Regions from separate parts of the Pseudofrankia sp. EUN1h genome, predicted to be linked through region 1. Evidence: predicted binding sites of a transcription regulator. Region 1 holds the regulator's gene; the other holds the start of a gene.

Region 1 (4,212 bases):
GGGTGTTCACGCTCACCGACACGGTCGGCTTCGTCCGCCACCTGCCCCACCAGATCGTCGAGGCGTTCCGCTCCACGCTCGAAGAGGTCGCGGACGCGGATCTGATCATCCATGTGGTCGACGGCTCGCATCCGGACCCGATCGGGCAGCTCTCGGCCGTGCGCGAGGTGCTGAACGACATCGACGCCGGCGACGTGCCCGAGCTCATCGTGGTGAACAAGACCGACATCGCCGACAAGACGACGGTCGCGGGCATCAAGCGGATCGCTCCCGACGCGGTGTGCGTGTCGGCGCGGACGGGTGCCGGCCTGGAGGAGCTGGTGGAGGCCCTGGCCGCCCGGGTGCCGCACCCGCAGGTCGAGGTCGACGTCCTCGTCCCGTACAACCGCGGGGATCTCGTCGCCCGGATCCACGAGTCCGGTGAGGTTCTCGACCAGGCGCACACCGCGACGGGCACCGAGCTGCGCGCTCGCGTCTCCGCGGGCCTGGCCGCCGACCTGGACGCCTTCCGCCAGAGCGTCGACGCCTAGGGCGCATCACCGCCACGGCGCCTGTCGGTAGGTTCGTGGCGTGGCCGTGGAGGAATCGGGCAAGGCGGACAAGCCCGGTTCGCTCGGGCTGGCCGCTGTCATCGGCGCGGTCGCCGGGCTGTCCCTCGCCACTCGGTGGGGTGCGCTCCCCATGATCGCGGCGGCCGTCGTCGGTGGCCTGCTGACGACGGTGTCGGAGGCGGTCGCGCGGGCGCGGCAGCGTCCCGGCCAGATCCCCGCGTTGTGGTCGCGCATCGTGATGAGCACCGCGATGGCGGCGCCCCTGGCGTGGGCGCTGGCGGCGGTGACCGGGGCCGGGCCGGTGGTCGTGGGCCTGGTCGCCGGCGCGCTGGCCGGCGCGCTGGGGCTCCGTCCGCAGAAGGTGGTGCTTGGCCCGCTGGTGGGGCTCGCCATCGGCTACGGGTGCCGGCTGCTCTGGGGCGACGTCCCTGCCGCGATCGTCGGCGCGGCCACCGTGCTCGCCTTCCGGACCGTGTCGGCGGCGATCTTCCGGGACCCGCAGGTGATGATGCTCGCCGAACGGGTCAGCCCCGCGGATCTGCCGTTCGTGGTCCCGCTGGTGGCGCGGACCCGCTATGTCGGGACGGGCTACGTGCGCGACCTGGCCGAGGTGCTCGGCGGCGACTACCAGGCCGCCGCCCCCGACGTCGGGATCGTCGCCTCGCTGGACGAGCTGGCCGGCCCCGAGTTCGATCCCGCGACCGTCGCCCCGCTGGTGCGGGAGTTCTACGAGCACACCACCCGGTTCACCCTCGACATCGTTCCGCGATGGCGGTTGTGGGTGCGGCCCGGCTACCTGCTCTACCGCACCGTGCTCGCGCGCCCGCTGGGGCAGGCGAACGTGCCCATGAACCAGCGAGAGGCGCAGCGTGGGGTTCGCAGCCGGATCGACACGATCAGCGGCACCGACGACGGCACCGTAAGCATCCGGGGCTGGATCAGGTCGTACGTCGACAACGACGAACCCATCTACGTGGGGATCTACACGACCTACCGCCGGGACGGCCGCGGCTACGTCAGCGTCGGCTTCCCGCTGCCACAGGCCAGCTTCACGGCCACCCTCGCGCCGACCGCGCGGGCCGGCGGCGGGCTGGTGCTGTCCAGCCGCGGCGACCTGGACCAGCCCGGGCACTATCTGACCTATGTGGACGCGGAGACGAAGGAGCTGACCGCCGCGGCGGTCCACGGCTTCGCCGAGCAGCTCGACGTCTACCTCGAGGACGGCGAGCTGCGAGCCGAACACGAGTTCTGGGTGTTCGGCCTGCCGTTCCTCGTGCTCCACTACTCGATCCACCGCAAGGCCGAACTCGGCTAGCCGAGTTCGGCTAGCCGAGTTCAGTCTCAGCGCCTCACGGAGTGCTCAGACGCGGCGCATGACGGCGACGACGCGGCCGAGGATGGTGGCGTCGTCGCCGGGGATGTCGTGGAAGGCCGGGTTCTCCGGCTGGAGCCACGCGTGGCCGTCCCGGCGGCGCAGCCGCTTGACGGTCGCCTCCCCGTCGATCAGGGCGGCGACGATCTCGCCGTTCTCGGCGACCGGCTGCTGGCGGACCGCCACCAGGTCGCCGTCGCAGATCGCCGCGTTGATCATCGAGTCGCCGACGACCCGGAGCAGGAACAGGGTGCCCTCGCCGACGATCTCACGCGGCAGCGGCAGCACGTCCTCGACCGCCTGCTCGGCGAGGATCGGCCCACCGGCGGCGATCCGGCCGACCAGCGGCACGTAGGCGGTCGCCGCCTTCAGCGAGTCCTGCTCGCCGGCCTCGCGGGCGAGCGCGTCGTCGGCCGGGCCGAGCGTGTGCACCCGCAGCGGGCTCACGCCGCCCCGGCCCCTGCCCGCGCCGGCCGTCTGCCGGGTCTTCGGGATCGGCCTGACCGGCCGGCCACCCTCGGGGGAGACCACCTCGATCGCCCGCGGCCGGTTCGGGTCGCGGCGCAGCAGGCCCTTGTCCTCGAGCATCCTGAGCTGGTGCGCGACGCTGCTGGTGCTGGTCAGGCCCACCGCCTCGCCGATCTCGCGCACGCTCGGCGGGTAGCCGCGCCGCTCGACCGCGTCACGGATCACCTCGAGCACCTTGCGCTGACGGGGAGTCAGGCCGTCGTCGTCGACGGGGCCGTCGGGGAAGGCGCGTACGGTGCCGTCGCTCTCCTCGTCGCCGCTGGCCGACGGGCGTCCTGCCCTGCGCGGCCCCCTGCCCTGCGTGGTCATGGCCTAGGTTCTCCCTCGCTCAAGGTCATGGTGCGGGACCGGGCCGCCGGCTTCTCATCGGCCTCACCTGTGGATAAGGGGAGCCGGGTTGCGCCCGATCGTGTGACGACCGTAGCCCGGTGGCGCGCGAATCTCAAACAGGCGTTCGAGCGTGTCTGCGTGCTCTGTCGGCCTTGTGCATGTAAGAATCGACCATCAGTTCGAAGCGGGCCCTGTCCTCGTCCTGACTTCCGCTACCGGCTACTGCCGCCGGTGGTCGCCAGTTGTAGATCTTGGGCTACCTTCCCGATGGCCCCAGATGTCTGCCGGGGATGTCTCCCTCGATGACCGGTCGCCACGGTTCTTCGAGGGCTCGCGCCCCGGACCCCCCGACGTTGGTTGAGCTTCGCTCGACGAGCTGTGCCGGGTAATGGCCCGGCCGCTAGGAGGTTTGGCGTGACGAACCCGCGTGGGGCCACCCTGGTCCCAGGGCGCCCGGCCCCGCGACAGCCGGACGGCGCCGATGTGATCGCCCTGCCCGTACCGAGCCGTCGTCGGTCGGCGAACGCCGCCCCGCCGGCGGTTCCCAGCCCGCTCGCGCGGGCTGTCGCCGCCGAGCACCCGGTCGCCGGCGCGAGGTTGGACCGCCGGCGGGCGGGACGGCCGGCGCCCGCGCTGAGGCTGACCGGCCGCGGCCGGGCCGTCGCCGGGCTCCTGCTTGTCCTCGCTGTCTGGGGCGCCACCAGCGCCGCATGGCTCGCCGTTCACTGGGCGCTCGCCGCCTTCTGACCGGCGGCGTCCTTCCCTGGCCCGACGCCCGCGCCGACCACCCGGTCGGCGCGGGCGTCGGGCTGTCGGCATGTGACGGTTCRTCGCGAACCTGCTGCTTCTCCCCGTCTGGGCGGGTGGGATCCGACACGCGCGGGGGGCATGCTCACGGGTGATCCGGGTATGCGCTACTCTGGCAGCACAACATCTTGTAGTTACATACCTGTAAGTAGTCCACAGCTTGTAGTTGCGGAATAGCTAGCCGCGGAACGGCAGCGTTCCGTGGGAGCTGTGGAGACCGTCCCGACGGTGCGCGGTCGCGCTCGTGGGAGCTTCCCCGGCCAGGTCGCCATGCCCTGCGTCAGCCATGCCTCGGGAAGCAGGGACGGGGCCGAAGCGTGGACGCGTTCTCTCGCGTGCGTGGTTGTTCCTACAGGGGTCTGACGAAGGGAGGAGCCGTGCGGTGTCCGTTTTGCCGGCATCCCGACAGCCGAGTGGTGGACAGCCGGGAAGCCGATGAGGGCGCGGCCATCCGGCGCCGCCGGGCGTGCCCGTCCTGCGGGCGGCGGTTCACGACCATGGAGGAGGCCTCGCTGCAGGTGCGCAAGCGCAGCGGTGCCGCCGAGCCGTTCAGCAGGGCCAAGGTCGTCGCTGGTGTCCGCAAGGCCTGCCAGGGCCGTCCGGTGAGCGCCGAGGACCTTGCCA
Region 2 (3,471 bases), on a different contig from region 1:
GGCGGTCGAAAATGAAAATGCCTGCTTCCACGCGGCGAACTCGGTACGTGCCGCCGTTTCGTCCGCCATCGTGGCGCCCACGAGGATGACGGCGCCCAGATCCGTGGACGCGGACGGGAGCCGCCACGAGCAGATCGCCGTCTCCCGCGTGCCAGGGGTGTCCGTGTTCTGGTTCGCCCCGGCGCTGAACCGGGCGGTGCTCCGTGCCGTCACGCCCACCGAGTCCAGCGCCGCGATGACCTCGGAGGTGGACGCGAGCGGGCACACGGGAGTGGCCGGATAGGGCATGGCCGGTTCGGTCCGCCGGTCCAGCTGCCATCGTCCGGTGACGTAGCGGACGGGGAGACCGGTCTGGTCCGCCGTCGTCGTCTCGAAGGACGGCTGGTCGGGATTGTCGGCCGCGGTGCCGGGGCGCGCGCCGTCCGGGCCGACGGTGACCACCTCGCGCTCATCGCCGGCCAGCAGCTCGACCTCGACCCGCCAGCGGCAGTCACAGGTCGACGTCGTCGTGGTGACCGGGAACGACGCGGTCGTGCCGGGCGCGATCGGCAGAGCCTGCTCTCCTGACGTGGCGACGACCGGGTCCTGGGTGGTGGCCAGGCGGTAGTCCAGGCTCAAACTCACCTCGGCCGCCTCGCATTGTTGGCGGACTTCCGTCGGTGATCCCGGCATATCGGCGCGCTGGGGCGGCCCGGCGCCCAGGTGCGGGGTGACCTGGGGAGATCGCCCGTCCACCCCTTGGAAGACAATTCGGCCGTGGACTCCTCTCCGGCGGTGGACCGGCTGGTCGACGCGGTGCGCGCGGCCCTGGCCGCGGCGGCCGACCCGGTGAAGGCGCCGGGGATGCAGGCCTACATGAAGTCCTCGATGCCCTACCTCGGCGTCCCGAAGCCGCCGAGGGAGCTGGCGCTGCGGCCCGTCTTCGCCGCGCACCGGCTGGAGACGATGACGGACTGGCGGACGGCGGCGCTGCGGCTCTGGCGCGACGCGGGCTTCCGCGAGGAGCGCTATGCCGCGATCACGCTCACCGGTCACCGGCCCTACCAGGTGTACTGGACCCCGGCGGCGCTGCCCGTCTACCAGGAGATGATCGTCACTGGTGCCTGGTGGGACTACGTCGACGAGCTCGCCTCGCGCCGCATCGGCCCGCTGCTGGCCGCGAGCCCCGAGGCGCTGCGACCGGTGATGCTGCGCTGGAGCCGCGACCCCGACCGCTGGCTGCGCCGCACGTCGATCATCTGCCAGCTCGGCGCGAAGAAGAACACGGACCTGGACCTGCTCTACGCCTGCATCGAGGCGAACCTCGACGATCCGGACTTCTTCCTCCGCAAGGCCATCGGCTGGGCGCTGCGGCAGTATGCCTGGACGGACCCCGACGAGGTCCGCCGCTACGTCGCGACGCGGGTTGATCGACTCTCCCCGCTCTCCAAGCGGGAGGCTCTGCGTAATGTCGGCGCTTAGCCACGCAATGGTGAGCCGTTGTTACCTGACGGCTCCGAAGCTACGTAGGGTCGACAGATGGCGTCGCCTACATCGCGCCCAGCGGTGCTGAGCGCCCCGAGGTCGCCGCGTGGCGCCCTAGTTCAGTCAGAAGCCGTTGGGGTCCCCGTGGATTCGATCCGCCCCGGCGGATCGAATCCACGGGGCTATGCCTAGTTGGCCAGCGACCGACCCCCGACTTCCGCGGCGGCCAGGGCGGACGGCCTCTCGAACGTACGATCGAGGAATCATGAGCACCCTTTTCGACGACATGGTCCCTGGCGCGGGTGCCCCTGGCGCGGGTGGCTCCAATGCGGGTGCCCCGGCGGGCGATGCGGCCTACGAGCCGTACGACCCGTACGACATGTTCGCGCCCGGAGTGCTGGCCGCTGCCCCGGTCACCCCGCCCGGCGCCGAGGGCCGCCGGCCGGCACCGCGACTGGACCCGGACGCGCTGCTGGCCGAGCTGAATCCGCAGCAGCGCGCCGCCGTGGTGCACGAGGGCGCTCCGCTGCTGATCGTCGCCGGCGCCGGCTCCGGCAAGACCAGGGTGCTCGCTCACCGGATCGCCTACCTGCTCGCCGCCCGCCAGGTGCACCCCGGCGAGATCCTCGCGATCACCTTCACCAACAAGGCCGCGAACGAGATGAAGGAGCGGGTCGGCGCGCTCGTCGGCGGCCGGGTGCGGGCCATGTGGGTCAGTACCTTCCACTCGGCCTGCGTGCGGATCCTGCGCAGCGAGTCGAAGCGGCTCGGGTTCGGCTCCTCGTTCTCGATCTACGACGCCGCCGACGCGCAGCGGCTGATCACCCTGGTCTGCCGCGATCTGGATCTCGACTCCAAGCGCCACCCGGCCCGGGGGCTCGCCGCCCAGATCAGCACGCTCAAGAACGAGCTGATCGACCACGAGACCGCGCAGGCCAAGGCGGCCAGTCACCCCGAGCGAACGGTCGCCGAGGTGTACGCCCTCTACCAGCGCCGGCTGCGCGAGGCCAACGCGCTGGACTTCGACGATCTGATCATGACGACGGTGAACCTGCTGCAGGCGTTTCCCGACGTCGCGGAGCACTACCACCGCCGGTTCCGCCACGTGCTCGTCGACGAGTACCAGGACACCAACCACGCCCAGTACACGCTCATCCGCGAACTCGTCGGCGGCTCGGTCTCGACGGCGGGGCGGGCGGCCGACGAGGGCATGCCGGGGCAGGCCGAGCTCTGCGTCGTCGGCGACGCCGACCAGTCGATCTACGCGTTCCGCGGCGCGGACATCCGCAACATCGTCGAGTTCGAGCAGGACTTCCCGGCCGCGAAGGTCGTCCTGCTGGAGCAGAACTACCGCTCGACCCAGACCATCCTGTCCGCGGCCAACGCCGTCATCGCCCGCAACAGCCAGCGCAAGCCGAAGCGGCTGTGGTCGGACGCCGGCGACGGTGAGAAGATCGTCGGCTTCGTCGCCGACAACGAGCACGACGAGGCCGCGTTCGTCGCCGAGGAGGTCGACAAGCTCACCGACGACGGCCACGCCCGCCCGGCCGACGTCGCCGTCTTCTACCGGACCAACGCGCAGAGCCGGGTCTTCGAGGAGATCTTCATCCGCGTCGGCCTGCCCTACCGGGTCGTCGGCGGCGTGCGCTTCTACGAGCGCAAGGAGATCCGCGATCTGCTCGCCTACCTGCGGGTGCTGGCGAACCCGTCGGACACGGTCAACCTGCGCCGCATCCTCAACGTGCCCCGGCGCGGGATCGGCGACCGGGCGGAGGCGATGCTCGGCGCGTTCGCCGAACGGGAGCGCATCCCGTTCGCCGAGGCGCTCGGCCGGGTCGGCGAGGTACCGGGGCTGGCGACCCGCTCCGCCAAGGCCATCCGCGAGTTCGCCGCCCTGCTCGACGAGCTGCGCGAGACCGCCGACGGTGACCTGGTCGGGACGGCCGAGGCCATCCTCGACCGGACTGGCTACCTCGCCGAGCTGGTCGCCGAGGACACCGTCGAGGC

The links. The regulator LexA, encoded in region 1, represses DNA repair genes until DNA is damaged. The targets are predictions, from matches to a motif close to CGAACNNNNGTTCG.
Region 2: the regulator LexA is predicted to act here: its motif matches at 1,709-1,722, upstream of pcrA (DNA helicase PcrA).

Annotation. Positions count from the first base shown of each region.
Region 1 is NZ_MBLN01000045.1:94,557-98,768, reverse strand. It holds gene hflX (GTPase HflX) at 1-530, shown strand, start outside; gene BCD49_RS11495 (hypothetical protein) at 571-1,866, shown strand; gene lexA (transcriptional repressor LexA) at 1,912-2,760, opposite strand; gene BCD49_RS11485 (hypothetical protein) at 3,196-3,528, shown strand; gene nrdR (transcriptional regulator NrdR) at 3,966-4,212, shown strand, end outside.
Region 2 is NZ_MBLN01000002.1:431,540-435,010, forward strand. It holds gene BCD49_RS02585 (hypothetical protein) at 1-624, opposite strand, end outside; gene BCD49_RS02590 (DNA alkylation repair protein) at 757-1,461, shown strand; gene pcrA (DNA helicase PcrA) at 1,730-3,471, shown strand, end outside.